4 regions of the Bradyrhizobium sp. LeoB3 genome follow, and region 4 is predicted to be linked to each of the others. Evidence: riboswitches for the same ligand, from Rfam matches in the RefSeq annotation. Region 4 holds a riboswitch; each other region holds the start of a gene.
The links. A riboswitch is a leader RNA that binds a small molecule or an ion and turns the genes downstream of it on or off. The one in region 4 is predicted to bind cobalamin.

Region 1: it holds a riboswitch for cobalamin, as region 4 does, so the genes downstream of both, ACZXDY_RS34100 (TonB-dependent receptor) here and metE (5-methyltetrahydropteroyltriglutamate--homocysteine S-methyltransferase) in region 4, are expected to answer to the same signal.
Region 2: it holds a riboswitch for cobalamin, as region 4 does, so the genes downstream of both, ACZXDY_RS01490 (DUF1636 domain-containing protein) here and metE (5-methyltetrahydropteroyltriglutamate--homocysteine S-methyltransferase) in region 4, are expected to answer to the same signal.
Region 3: it holds a riboswitch for cobalamin, as region 4 does, so the genes downstream of both, ACZXDY_RS00575 (TonB-dependent receptor) here and metE (5-methyltetrahydropteroyltriglutamate--homocysteine S-methyltransferase) in region 4, are expected to answer to the same signal.

The regions. Positions count from the first base shown of each region.
Region 1 is NZ_JBVBEF010000079.1:910-4,234, forward strand. Features, by position in the region: gene ACZXDY_RS34100 (TonB-dependent receptor) at 1-1,709, opposite strand, end outside; cobalamin riboswitch at 1,822-2,019, opposite strand; gene ACZXDY_RS34105 (FecCD family ABC transporter permease) at 2,203-3,177, shown strand; gene ACZXDY_RS34110 (ABC transporter ATP-binding protein) at 3,174-3,325, shown strand, end outside.
Region 2 is NZ_JBVBEF010000001.1:336,326-339,650, forward strand. Features, by position in the region: gene cobT (nicotinate-nucleotide--dimethylbenzimidazole phosphoribosyltransferase) at 1-801, opposite strand, end outside; cobalamin riboswitch at 876-1,056, shown strand; gene ACZXDY_RS01490 (DUF1636 domain-containing protein) at 1,167-1,616, shown strand; gene cobU (bifunctional adenosylcobinamide kinase/adenosylcobinamide-phosphate guanylyltransferase) at 1,613-2,137, shown strand; gene cobW (cobalamin biosynthesis protein CobW) at 2,151-3,164, shown strand; gene cobN (cobaltochelatase subunit CobN) at 3,183-3,325, shown strand, end outside.
Region 3 is NZ_JBVBEF010000001.1:147,805-151,129, forward strand. Features, by position in the region: gene ACZXDY_RS00575 (TonB-dependent receptor) at 1-1,547, opposite strand, end outside; cobalamin riboswitch at 1,663-1,863, opposite strand; gene ACZXDY_RS00580 (hypothetical protein) at 1,890-2,708, opposite strand; gene ACZXDY_RS00585 (CoA transferase subunit A) at 2,705-3,325, opposite strand, start outside.
Region 4 is NZ_JBVBEF010000010.1:15,963-19,287, forward strand. Features, by position in the region: gene metE (5-methyltetrahydropteroyltriglutamate--homocysteine S-methyltransferase) at 1-1,776, opposite strand, end outside; cobalamin riboswitch at 1,884-2,084, opposite strand; cobalamin riboswitch at 2,217-2,435, shown strand; gene ACZXDY_RS10220 (ribonucleoside-diphosphate reductase subunit alpha) at 2,551-3,325, shown strand, end outside.

The DNA.
Region 1 (3,325 bases), on a different contig from region 4:
ACGCGGAAGCCGGCTTCGACGTCGTGCGAGGTCTGCGTCTTCAGCTGGAAATTCTGCGGCAACGGGTTGAAGTCCGCATCGAACGCGGGTCCGGTGGACGTGCGCTCGTCGACATCGGGCGTGCGAAACGCGTGCGCGGCGCGGGCGAACACCGAGAACATTTCGGTGAAGCGATGCTCGACGCCGACATGCAGCGCGTAATTGGTCTCGCTCTGGTCGAGCGGCGTCGCCTGCGCGTCGAAGGCGAACGGCGCGTTCGGATCGTAGCGATCGCGCGCGCTGAGCCAGGTGTTCTGCACCCGCGCGCCATAGGAGAAATCGGTGGTGGGCAAGAGGCCGACCGTGTGCTGCCAATAGCCGGCGAGCGACTGCTGCGACAGGTCGTAGGTATGGATCGGCGGCACGCCCCGGAACGCGCCGCGCTGCTGGTGGAACGTTGCATCGTAATAGTCGATGCCGGTCAGGATCGACGAGGGAATCCCGAAGATCGAATTGTTGATGCTCAGCCGCGGCGTGATCGACCAGGTCTGCAACGCGGCGTCATTGTAGGTGGATGCCGCGCTGATGAATGGCGAGGTGCCGAAGAACGCGCCTTGCGTGTCCTTCTGGCGGTAGCCGCCATCGACGATTAGGTCGACACCGTTCAGGAGCGTCTTGGTGAAGCCCGCCGTCGCGCTCGCGCCCTGCTGGTTGCCATAGTCGAACGGCGTGGCGGCGCCCTTGCGATCGGTGACGAGCTGATTGACGCCGATCGAAGGATCGACCAGCCTGCCGCCGGGAAAGCCCAGCTTCTGGTCGTCGCCGGTCACCGTCAGGAAGGCTTTCAGGTCCGGCGTCGTGTAGTTGAGATTGCCGACGCCGTTGCGCTGGTCGAGCGCATTGTTCACGCGGTAGCCGTCGGACTTGATGCCGTTGCCGTAAAACGACGCCGACCATGGTCCCGAATTCATCGCGGTCGAGATCGCGGCCATGCGCTGGTTGAAGGAGCCATAGCCGGCTTCGCCGCGGATCGAGACCGGCGGGCCGCCGACACCGGTCTTGGTGACGATGTTGATCACGCCGCCTATCGCATTGTCGCCGTAGAGCACGGCGCCGCTGTTGCCGCGGGTGATCTCGATGCGCTCGATCGAATCGAGTGGGATGGTCGACAGATCCACCTGCGCCATGTCGATGTCGTTGAGCCGTCGCCCGTTGAGCAGGAACAGCGTGTTGGCGGTGGCGAACGCGCCGAAGCCGCGCAGGTCGACCGAGGTCTTGGCGCCGTTCACGCCGCCATAGAGCGATTGAAGCTGTACGCCGGGCGCCTGCGCGATGATCTCGGCCAGAACCTGGGTCGGCGAATGCGCGATGTCGTCGGCGGTGATCACGGTCGAGGACGTCCCGACAATGCCGGCAAATTGCGGGCCGCCGCCACCGCCACCGGATGAAGCTCCGCCAGCGGCGGCGCCGCCAGCGCCCGCGCCGCCGGCCGGCTGCGCGCTGGTCGGCACCTGGCCCGGCGCGGGACGCCGGGGGCCTGGAGTGCCGTCGGAAGCGGGCTTGGCACGGGTGCGGTTGTGGTCGCCGGGCGCCCTGACCTCGACCGGCGGCAATTCCTCAGAGGGCGCTTCCTGCGCCTGCGCGGCGGAAACATACAAAGCGGGCGCCAGCATGCTCGACGCGAGCAGCAGCGCGCGGCGTTGCTTGGTGGCTGTGGTAGCAGAGAACATCGGCGAGACCTCGGTATGACGTCAGTGGCACGTCACAGCGAACCAAGGCTCACCATCGCGTTTCGCGCTTCAGGTGAAGCAAATGCCTGTACTCCCCGACCGACATCGTCGCGTGTGACCACGTATGACGGCAGGTCTCCTGGCTCGCGGGTCGTTACCCTTCGTCGCCTTCCCAGGACCGAGACTCCCAGTGGCATATGACGAAGGATTCACCGCATACAGTTGCGGGGGCAGCCGCGGCTTTACGGGAAGTTTCCCGGTACCGCATTCCCTTTTGATCCCGATAGGAACCGTCGGGGGCCATCTAGGATTTCGGCGGCACGTGAGTCAATCCCGGCGAAACTGCGGCTCCCTGGCTCCCATACGCTTTTTTGTTCCGGTGTCGCTTGTCTGCCACCGAATTCGCTGCAAGAAGCAGGGCGCGATGAGTGCACATGATTTCACGATAGCGGCGGGTCTCGCCGCGCGGCGGCGGTTGGGGGCGACCGTTGCAATGATCGCGTTGGTTGCCTTGCTGATGCTGATTTCGCTCGGCACCGGCCCGGTGCGGCTGTCGCCGCTGACGGTGATCGAGGCGCTGTTCGGTGGCGGCAGCGATGTCACGCAGGTGATCGTGCGCGAGATTCGCCTGCCGCGCACCATCCTGGCATTCGCGATCGGCGCTATCCTTGGGCTGTCAGGCGCGGCGCTGCAAGGCCTGTTGCGCAATCCCTTAGCCTCGCCCTCGCTGTTCGGCGCGCCGCAATCGGCGGCGTTCGGCGCGGTGCTGGTCATCGCGCTGGGGCTGGCCGATGTCCGCTCCTATGCGCTGCCGGTCGCCGCCATCATCGCCGCATTCGGCTCGGTCTTCGTGCTGCTCGCGATTGCCGGCCGCAATGCGGGCCTCTTGATCCTGATCCTCGCCGGGCTTGCGATCTCGAGCCTTGCGGGCGCTGCGACGGCGCTGGTGATGAACCTCGCGAGCAATCCATTCCTGGCGCTCGAGATCGCGTTCTGGCTGCTCGGCTCGCTGGAGGATCGCAGCTTCCAGCATGTCGCGCTGGCGCTGCCGTTCATCGTGGCAGGTAGCGCCATCCTGCTGTCGCAGGCCAGCGCCTTCCGCGCGCTCACGCTTGGCGAAGAGACCGCGCAAAGCCTCGGCGTCGATGTCGTCCGCCTGCGGCTGTTCGTGATCACGGGTGTTGCGCTCGGCGTCGGTGGCGCGGTGGCGGTCACCGGCACCATCGGCTTCATCGGCCTGGTCGCGCCGCATCTGATGCGGCCCGTCATCGGCCACGATCCGGCGCGGCTGTTGGTGCCGAGCGCGCTTGCCGGTTCGGCGCTGTTGCTTGCGGCCGACATCGCGGTGCGCATCATCCCGTCGACCTCGGACATCAAGGTGGGCGTGTTGACCTCGATCATCGGCGTGCCGTTCTTCCTCTATCTCATCATGCGCGAACGCCGCGCGCTCGGTGGAGGCGTCGCATGACGGCGCTTGTCGCAGAACATCTCGATGTCGCGCTCGCCGGCCGCCGCGTGCTCAGCGACGTGTCGCTGCAACTCGCCTCAGGTCATCTCGTCGCGCTGGTCGGTCCGAACGGCGCCGGCAAAACCACGCTCTTGCGCGCGCTCGCCGG
Region 2 (3,325 bases), on a different contig from region 4:
GAAGCCGTCGATGAGGACCGGCCGGTGATGCGCCGCTGCGCCAAGCGCTGCGCCTACCATCATCGCGATCTCGAGGCCGCCGAATTCCCTGAGCACCTCGAACGGCGCGGTCGCATCGCTGCGATTGGCTGCCTTGTGGATGGCAGCGCGCTTCCGGGCCATGCCCGGCTCGTCCTGGCCTGCGCCGACGCCGATGCAGTCATCCAGGGGAGCGGGCGCCAGCCGATGCACCAGGAGCGCGGAAGATGCGGTGTTGCCTATTCCCATCTCGCCGAGCGCGATGATGTCGGCGCCATCATCGATTTCACTGGAAGCTATGGCAAAGCCGGCCGCGAGCGCCCTGTGCGCGTCCTGGGCCGACATCGCTGCCTCACGCGCAGAATTCGCGGTGCCGGTCCGAATCTTGATGCTGAGGAGATCGGGATGGGAAGGCAGCTCGCTGGCGACGCCGGCATCCACGACGCGGATCCCGACATCTGACGCGGCCGCAAAGGCGTTGGCGCTGGCTCGGCCTGCGAGATAAGTCCTCACCATCGCGGCCGTGACGGCGGACGGATATTGCGAAACGCCTTCTTCCGTCAATCCGTGATCACCAGCGAAAACGAGCAGAACGGCCTTTTGCAGCGTTGCAGCAGATGGATAGGCGATCATGCCAAGCTGCAGCGCCAGGTCTTCGATTCGTCCCAGTGAGCCCGGCGGCTTGGCTTTGCCGTCGATTCGCGCGCGCATCGTTGTGGCAAGCGTCTGATCGAGCGGAGCGATTGCGGGAATTTGCCAGTCGGATGGGATTTGGAAGGTCATGGGCTCCTCGTGCGCGCCTTAAGTGACCGAAGCAGACGGGCGGGTCAACTGCGGTTGACCGCCGTCGCGGGGACAGCTAGCGTGGCGGCGATGGTCCTTCCTTCGGGAAGGTGAAAAAGGGAAGTCGGTGCAATGCCGACGCTGCCCCCGCAACTGTAAGCGGCGAGCCAAAGCCGAGGCCACTGGGATGACCGGGAAGGCGGCGAAAGGCGACGACCCGCGAGCCAGGAGACCTGCCATCGCGCATTGTGCTTTGGAGGTTCGTCGGGCGGGGTGCACCGGACGGAATGAGTTCGATGGTCTTCCACCGTCGAACGCGATCCAACAAAGCTCGCGGCCGTCATGGCCCTGACTTGAGCATCGTGATGGATCGCAACGACGTCGATCAGCAAGATACTGATTCTCGCCCGGGCGAATATTTGCCGCCGACTGCGCCCGGCGGTCCCGTCGTCGTGAGCGTATGCGTCACCTGCAAGACCTCCGAGGGCGTGTTGGCCGGGCCCGCCATGTTCGACGCGATCCGGGTCGCTACAGGCAAACGCGACGCGGCCGTTCAGGTCCGGCGCGTGCAGTGCTTGAGCGTGTGCAAGCGGCCGACCACGGTCGCGGTTTCGAGCTCGGATGGTTACACCTTCCTCTTCGGCGATCTCGAGCCCGAGGGCGCTGGTGCCGTCGCGTCTTTCGTCGATTCCTATCGCAAATCGACGTACGGCCTGGTGCCGTGGCGCGAGCGCGCCGAGATCCTGCGCAAGGGGATGGTGGCGCGGCTGCCGCCCGTTCGCTGGTCGCCCGAAGATGGCAGCGCTCCGAAATGACTGATCTCTCGACCACGCTGGTACTGGGCGGCGCACGCTCGGGCAAATCGGCTTTTGCCGAGCGAATGATTGCCGAAAGCGGCCTTGCTCGCGTGTATCTGGCAACAGCTACCGCAGGCGATGGGGAGATGCAGGACAGGATCGCGCATCATCGCAGCAGGCGCGGTTCGGATTGGACGACCGTGGAGGAGCCGTTGGCGCTCATCGATGTCCTGACGCAGGTATCGCGACCCGGCTGCGCGGTCCTGGTCGATTGCCTAACACTCTGGCTCTCCAACCTGATGCTCGCCGGGCGTGACCTTGATGTCGAGGCGAACCGGCTCGCGGAATTTCTAGGCGTCGCCGCAAACCCTGTTGTCCTGGTGTCGAACGAGGTCGGTCTCGGCATCGTGCCCGAAACCAGGCTCGGCCGCGATTTCCGCGATGCGCAGGGCCGTCTCAATCAGATGGTCGCCTCAAGCGTTGCCAACGTCGTGTTCGTCGCGGCCGGCCTTCCGCTGTGGCTCAAACGTTCCTCTTAAGGAGTCCTGAAATATGTCCCGTGTTCCAGTCACCGTGCTCACCGGTTTTCTCGGTGCCGGCAAGACGACACTGTTGCGCTCGCTTCTGACGCAAGCCGACGGCCGCCGCATCGCCGTCATCGTCAACGAGTTCGGAGATGCCGGTTTCGACGGCGGTCTTGTCGAGGAATGCGCGGCCAAGGCCTGTGCGCCCGGCGACATCGTCGAGCTGACCAATGGCTGCATCTGCTGCACGGTCGCCGACGATTTCATTCCGACGATGGACAAGCTCCTGACACGCGACGAGCCGCTGGACGCGATCGTGATCGAGACCTCAGGCCTCGCGCTGCCGCAGCCACTCTTGAAAGCGTTCGCGTGGCCTGCGATCCGCACGCGCGCAACCGTCGATGGCGTGGTGACGGTCGTCGACGCGTTGGCGCTATCAGAGGGACGCGTCGTGCTCGACGAACATGCGGTCGCGGCCCAGCGCGCCGCGGACGAGGAAATCGATCACGACGACCCGATCGAGGAAGTGTTTGAGGATCAGCTCGCCTGTGCCGACCTCGTGGTCCTTTCCAAGAGCGATCTGGTGTCGCCGGATGTGCTCAGCGGCATCGAAGACCGGCTTAGTGCACAATTGAGGCAAGGTGTCCGTGTCGTACGCTCCCATGGAGCGCTTGCGCCCGATGTCCTCATCGGGATGAAAGCCGATGCCGAGAACGACCTCGCTGCGCGGGCCGGGCATCACGGAGAGGAAGAGGAGCACGATCACGACGATTTCGACAGTATCGTCGTAAGGCCTGCGGCGGCCGAGAGCGTCGAGGCGATGCGCGCGCGGGTCAGCGATGTCCTGACTCTTGCGGGGGTGCTGCGCGTCAAGGGCCATGCACGCATCTCCGAGAAGCCTGCGCCGATCGTGGTGCAGGCGGTCGGCAGCCGCGTTGAGCTGGCGTTCGCCCGGCCCGACGCCAGGCACGCCGAGCATCTTGTCGTGATCGGCCTGAAAGGATATGACGCCGATGCCGCACGTCGGGCGCTTGCGGGATAGCCTTTCGAAGGGCGATCAATGCATCTGAAACTCGACAGTGGTGGCAGCATCGACGACGGAGATGTCGCTCGCGACCTCGGCCAGGAAACCGCCAACATCGTGATATTGTCTGCCGCGGACAGTGATCTCGCGGCCTTCGGCGCTGCGCATGCGGCATTGCC
Region 3 (3,325 bases), on a different contig from region 4:
GAGATATCGAAATTATTCGCTGGTGTCCTGTAATCGGTGCGGTCGACATCCGGCCGGTCGAACCTGATGCCGCTTACAACGGACAACTGATCGGTTAGCGACAGCCGGTCCTCGGCAAACAACGCATATTGATTGACGATCGCATTGTAGCCGGGCGTGGTTCGCGTCGTGGAGGTCGCAAAAGACCCCATGTCGCCGGCATAGGGGCTAACCGAAGATGCGCCGCCATAGGGCGAATTGTTGGTGTGGGTAAAATCGATCCGGTTGACGTCGAAGCCCGCAACGAACTCGTTGGCGAAGCCCAGCAGATGACCACGAAACGTTGCGTCCATCCGGTTACCGACCTGCGCCTGGTCGTGGAAGATCTCGATGTAGCTGGTTCGGTCGATCAACCGTGTTGCAGGATTCCAACTATAGTTCTCGACATCACGCCAATGCCGACGGCTGGTCAGGTAGTAGAGTGTGTTCTGGACCTTGACTCCGCCCGTCACGTCCCACTCGGTCTTGAACTGGCTCCAGTTATCCTGATAGCGGATCGCGCTGTCGAGGACGTTGTAGTTCTTGAACCGCAACGTGTCGTCGATCCCGCCGTTGATCAGCGGTGTGCCGAAATAGCGCGAGGGGCTTCGATTGCCGTAGTCGTTCGAGAGTGTGAAAGCGAGGTTTTCGGCGGCCTGGACCCGCACTGCGGCGGAGACCGCAACATTCGACGTCTCGTCGCGATCAACCCAGCCGTTCGACATGTTGCCGATGGCATTGACGCGATAGGATACGTTCGGATTGATCGGGCCGCCGCTATCCACCGCAATGCGTCGCGTCGTATTGGTGTCGAGCGATATCTCGGCATCGTTGTAGGGCGTCGTGACCGGTTTCTTGGGGATCACATTGACGATCCCACCAATCGCGCCTTCCCCGTACAGAACGGAGGCCGGCCCGCGCATGACCTCGATGCGATCCGCCGACCACGTATCGAATGGAAAGGTCACGGTTCCTGCGCCAACATAGAGGCGAGTGCCATCATACAGCGTCATCACCGAATTGCTTCCGGTGAAGCCGCGCGTGCTCAACGAGAGGCCGCCATTGCCCGGCGCCGGGCTCGCGGTAAAGCCCACTGCGTTCTGGGTGACCGCGTCCGTGACATTATGCTGGCCGCGTTCTGCGATGGTCTGCGACGTAATCGTTTCGACGCTGGCGGGCGTCTGCAGCGGGGTGAGATTGAGGCGGCTGCCACTCGCGTTCTGCTTGTTCAGGTTTAGCGTCGGAGATGGCGTGTCGGACGTTGCGGTCGAGGGCGTAGTGCTTCGCGCCGCCGGGCTCCGGCTCGACTGAGACTGCGCAGGTCGCGCCGCGGAAGTTGAACGCTGATGATTGAGACGCTTTGCCGCAGGCTTTTGCGGCTGGATAACGCTCACTGGAGGCAAGACATGGGACGTCTCAGGCTGCTGGGCCTTTGCCGAAGAAGATTCGAGCAGGAGAACCGGCAGGAAGTATCTGAAAGCGAGCCGCGCAGCATCACGCTGCCTTGCGATAGTAACGATAGAGAGCACGAGCAGACCTCGGTATGACGTCAGTGGCACGTCACCGCAAACGAGGTCTCGCTCGAACGTGCCTATGGCACGCCGGACGAAAACAATGTCTGTACTCCCCGACCGACATTCTTGCGTGTGACCACGGCTGACGGCAGGTCTCCTGGCTTGCGGGTCCCAACCCTTCGTCGCCTTCCCAGGACCGAGGCTCCCAGTGGCGCATGACGAAAGATTCGCCGCTCACAGTTGCGGGGGCAGCCGCGGCATAGAGGAGAAAGTCCCCGCACCGCGTTCCCTTTTGATCCCCGTTAGGGGAACCGTCGGTCGCGATCTAGGAGATTGTCTGAGCCGAAGTCAATCCTGTCACAGAGTAGGCATCAGGACACCGCGCGCATCCACGTCGCGGCGAAGGATATGCAGCTCTTCCGCCGTGGGCGCCTCGGTTTCGGGCACCGACGAAAGGTCGCCGAGGTCGAATCCGGTGGCATCCTGCAGCTCATGCCGGTTGACGCCACGATGGATCGAGCGGACCTTCATGCGCCCGGCTTCGCGGTCGAAGTCGAACAGACATTTGGGGGTAACGACCATGCAGGGGCCGCCCCAGTCGAGGCCGAGCTTCCTGCGTCCTTCGATCCCTCCCGGATAGCCGACGCCGGAGACGTAATCGACCTTCTCGACGAAGTTGCGCCGGTCATGGTGCGGCATCATCACATATTCGCGCCGGAACAGCGTCATATGCTCGGGCTGCAGGATCGGGCCGACGAGGCGAACCTTGGGCCGGTCGTGCGGACCGACGCAAACACTGTTGATGTTGCCGACGCGGTCCACCTGTACCGCGCTGCTGAATCCAAAGCTCACATCGCCGCGTTTGAGCACGAACTGGCCGGGATAGTCGACCATCTGGGACTCGCAGGGCAGGTCGCGCAGCATCGCGCTGTGCTCGGAGTCGGGCAGCCGGTCGATCTCGCTGAAGTCCGGGTTATGATAGCAGCCAGCGAGCAGGATGGTCAGGTTCGGTGCGTGCATGCGCTTGGCGAGCTCCATGGCCGCAAGCGGGATGCCGGTCCCGAACAGGGCCGCCGCGGCCCCCGTGAGGAGACCGGTGAAGCCGACCTCGGCATCGGCAAAGCTGCGGGCCAGTGCGACGGCGAGCGTTTCGTTGAGCGTGGCGGGCGCGGTCATGCAAGGCTCCCGAGGTCGGCGAGACGGGAAAGCTGGGCGGCGCCGAGCTTGTCCAGATAAGCGAAGTGGTCCACCGGCCGGCGGACCCAATCATCAAGGTAAGCGGCGAAGGTGCCGTCGTTTGCAGAGGCCGCCACATAGGCATCGAGATGGGTATCATCGGCTAGGTAGCGCCCCAGCGTCGGCGTCGGATGCGATCCCCACGGCACCTCGACCACGGCGCTGATCCGATAGGAGGGCAGCTCGACGAAACGGGCGTGCCGCTTGATGAAGGATTTTGCTACGATCTTTTCCGCGGTGACGATGACATGCTCGCACGAGCGGGCCATCAGCACGTCGCCGCTCTGCGGCAGCAGCCGCCGCGCCGGCGTTACGATGTTGCCCTGCTCGTCGGCCGCGATAGCGTGGATCACCACCACATCGGGATTTGCTGCCGGGAAAGCGTGCAGCCTGCGGCCGGTGATGGGACAGGGGAATTCCTTGATCTCGTCGTTGTAGGTGACGACATCGTTGCCGCCCAGAAACTTGGCGGGCCAGAAGTCGAAGCCGTCCTGGTTGGCTCGGAAGCGGTCCCAGCAGGCCATCTCGGGATAGTCGACGACCTTGAGGCGTCCGCC
Region 4 (3,325 bases):
ACGCCGCAGGTCGTCGCGGACGAACGACCAGTTCAGGATGGTGACGGGGCCGGTCAACATCGCCTTCACCGGCTTTGCCGTCAGTGACTGCGCGAATTGCCACCATTCGACCGTCATCGGCTGTGGTCGTGAGACGTCGCCATAGAGGATCGGCGGCCGGACGCAGCGCGAGCCATAGGACTGCACCCAGCCGAGCTCGGTGAAGGCGAAGCCGGAAAGCTGTTCGCCAAAATACTGCACCATGTCGTTGCGCTCGAACTCGCCATGGACCAGGACGTCGAGCCCGATATTCTCCTGCCAGCGGATGGCGCGTGCGGTCTGATGCTGCAGATAGGTCTTGTATGCGGTATCGCTGAGTGCACCATTGGCATGTGCGGCGCGTGCGTTTCTGACATCGGTTGTCTGCGGGAAGGAGCCGATGGTCGTGGTCGGGAAGCGTGGCAGATTGAACCGCTCGCGCTGCACCTCGGCACGCTCGGCGAACCGGCTGGCACGATGGCGCATGCCGTCATCGATGGCGGCGAGACGCCGGGCAACCTTGGCATCGTGAATCCGCGGTGAGGTCTTGCGCGCGGCCGCGGCGGCATCGGACGCTCGGATCGCTTCGGACGCATGGGCCCGGCCACTTCCAAGCGCCGCGCCCAGCGCGGCAAGCTCTTCGAGCTTCTGCACCGAGAATGAAAGCCAGGTCTTCACCTCGGGATCGAGCTTGGTTTCCAGGGCGAGATCAATGGGTACATGAAGCAGCGAGCAGGATGGCGCGATCTGAATGCGCTCCTTGCCGAGCTTTGCGACGACGGGCCCAAGCTGATCGAGGATCCGGCTCAGATCCGCGCGCCAGACGTTACGGCCGTCGATCACGCCGAGCGACAGCACCCGTTCTTTCGGAACGTCGATGAGATCGCCGAGCTGCTGGGGCGCGCGCACGAGATCGAGATGGAGGCCGGCGACCGGAAGATCAAACGCGACCGTACGATTGCCGCCGAGCCCGCCGAAATAGGTCGCCAGCATGATCCTGATGTCCGGCACCGCTTTGGCGATTTCGGAATAGGCGCGCCGTAGGGCTTGCTGAGCGGCGGCGTCCAGATCAAGCACGAGACAGGGCTCGTCGATCTGTACCCATTCCGCACCGCGGGCAGCGAGTTCGCGCAATAGTTCGATATAGACCGGCAGGAGCCTGTCGAGCAGCGACAGCGTGTCGAAATGCGGTTCCTTGGACTTGGCCAGTTTCAGGAACGTGACCGGGCCGACCAGCACGGGGCGGGTCTGATAACCGAGCGCCTTCGCCTCCTCATACTCTTCGATCGGCTTGCGTGATGAGAGTGCAAAATACTGGTTCTTGCGAAGCTCCGGCACCATGTAGTGATAGTTGGTGTCGAACCATTTCGTCATTTCGAGCGCCGCCACGCCGTGTGCGTGATGGGCATGTCCGCAGGCCTCGTCATGCGCGTCGGCCTTGGCGCCACGCGCCATCGCGAAGTAGGTCGCAAGCGGCACCGCGCCGCCGGTCCAGCCGTAGCTTTCCGGGATAGCGCCGACCATTGCGCAGGTGTCGAGCACCTGATCGTAGAACGAGAAATCGTTCGACGGGATCACGGTGATACCGAGCTTCTTCTGCCGCGCCCAATTGGCCGCGCGCAGCCCGACGCCGGTTTCGATCAGCGTTTTTTCGTCTGACGCGCCGGACCAGAAGCGTTCCAGCGCGAATTTCAGTTCACGGCGCGGACCGATCCGCGGCGTGCCGAGGGACGCAACAACAAGTGAAGTGGAAGACATTGGCTTAACCCCATGAGTTGGGGGCAAAGGCCGTAGTGACACGTCTGGATTCCCCGCGCGAGGTGCGCACGGAATCGCAACCGCACCACCGGGACACCCCGCCCGAGGACGTGTATGTTGTCGAGGCAGGTCTCCTGGCTCGCGGGTCGTTGCTGCGGTCCGGCCTTCCCGAAGCTTTGCAGGCTTCAGTGGCAATTGTGGACCGCGGCTCGCCGCTTACAGTTGCGGGGGCAGCTCCGGCTTTACACCGGCTTCCCTCTTAGCTCCGGAAAAGATCTCTCCGAAGAACCACGACACGATCACTTACCGGCAAGATCGCGCGAACGTCAACTCGGCTGACATCACGTGCGCGTGGTGCCGGTTGTTCACAGCGCCAACGGCATGGACCGGAATTTTTGCGCTTCGCCCATACGTGCCATTGACAGCATTCCCCAAATCGCACCAGATGTAGCTGTCACGGTCCATCATGACGCAAGGAATGGTGGCTAAGAGGGAAGCTGGTGATCGCGCGTTTCTCGCGAGAATCTAGCGCTGCCCCCGCAACTGTAAGCAGTGAGTTGCTCCCGATTTTAGACGTCACTGATGCGGCATCGCATTGGGAAGACGGGGAGTGACGCCGACCTGCGAGCCAGGAGACCTGCCGCGACAGCAAAATAACGTCCACGGGCGGGGTGTCCCGGCGGTCGCTTGCAGGCTCATGCCGGTACGCCGCCGGCATCATCACGCAGCGTCGCCTCCGACATCCGGCCCCAGCAACATCACGGGGTCTGCAAGATGTCACTCTCTCTCGATCGCGAAGCCACCGCGTCGCCTCTCATCCACCTGCGCCCCGAATCGATCGCGGCGCCGGAAGCGCGGTTGCCGATGCAGGTGATCCGCCGCAATGGCACGGTGTCGCAATTCGATGCCGGCAAGATCTCGGTGGCGATGACCAAGGCCTTCCTTGCGGTCGAGGGGAATACGGCGGCTGCGTCGCGCCGCGTGCACGAAGCGGTCGAGGAATTGACCGCCGAAGTCGTCGGCGCGCTGTCGCGCCGGATGAGCGAAGGCCGCACCTTTCATATCGAGGACATCCAGGACCAGGTTGAACTGGCATTGATGCGCAGCGGCCATCACAAGGTGGCGCGCGCCTATGTGCTCTATCGCGAGGAGCGGGCGCGGCAGCGCGCCGAACAGCAGGCAACTAAATCCGCAACGGCATCGAGCGGGCCAATCGTCCACGTCACGCTCGCGGACGGCAGCAAGGTGCCGCTCAACCATGCGCGGCTGGCGATGATCGTCGGCGAGGCCTGCGCCGGGCTCGATGGTGTCGACGCTGCGCCTGTCGTCGGGGAAATCCAGCGCAATCTCTATGACGGCATCAGCCAGGAGGAACTCGCGCTCGCCAGCGTGATGGCGGCGCGTACGCTGGTCGAGCAGGAGCCGAACTACGCCTATGTCAGCGCGCGCCTCTTGCTCGACAAGCTCCGCACTGAAGTGCTGTCCTTCGTGCAGGGCGCGCCAACGACGGCGTCGCAGGCCGACATGGCGGTGCGCTATGGCGAATATT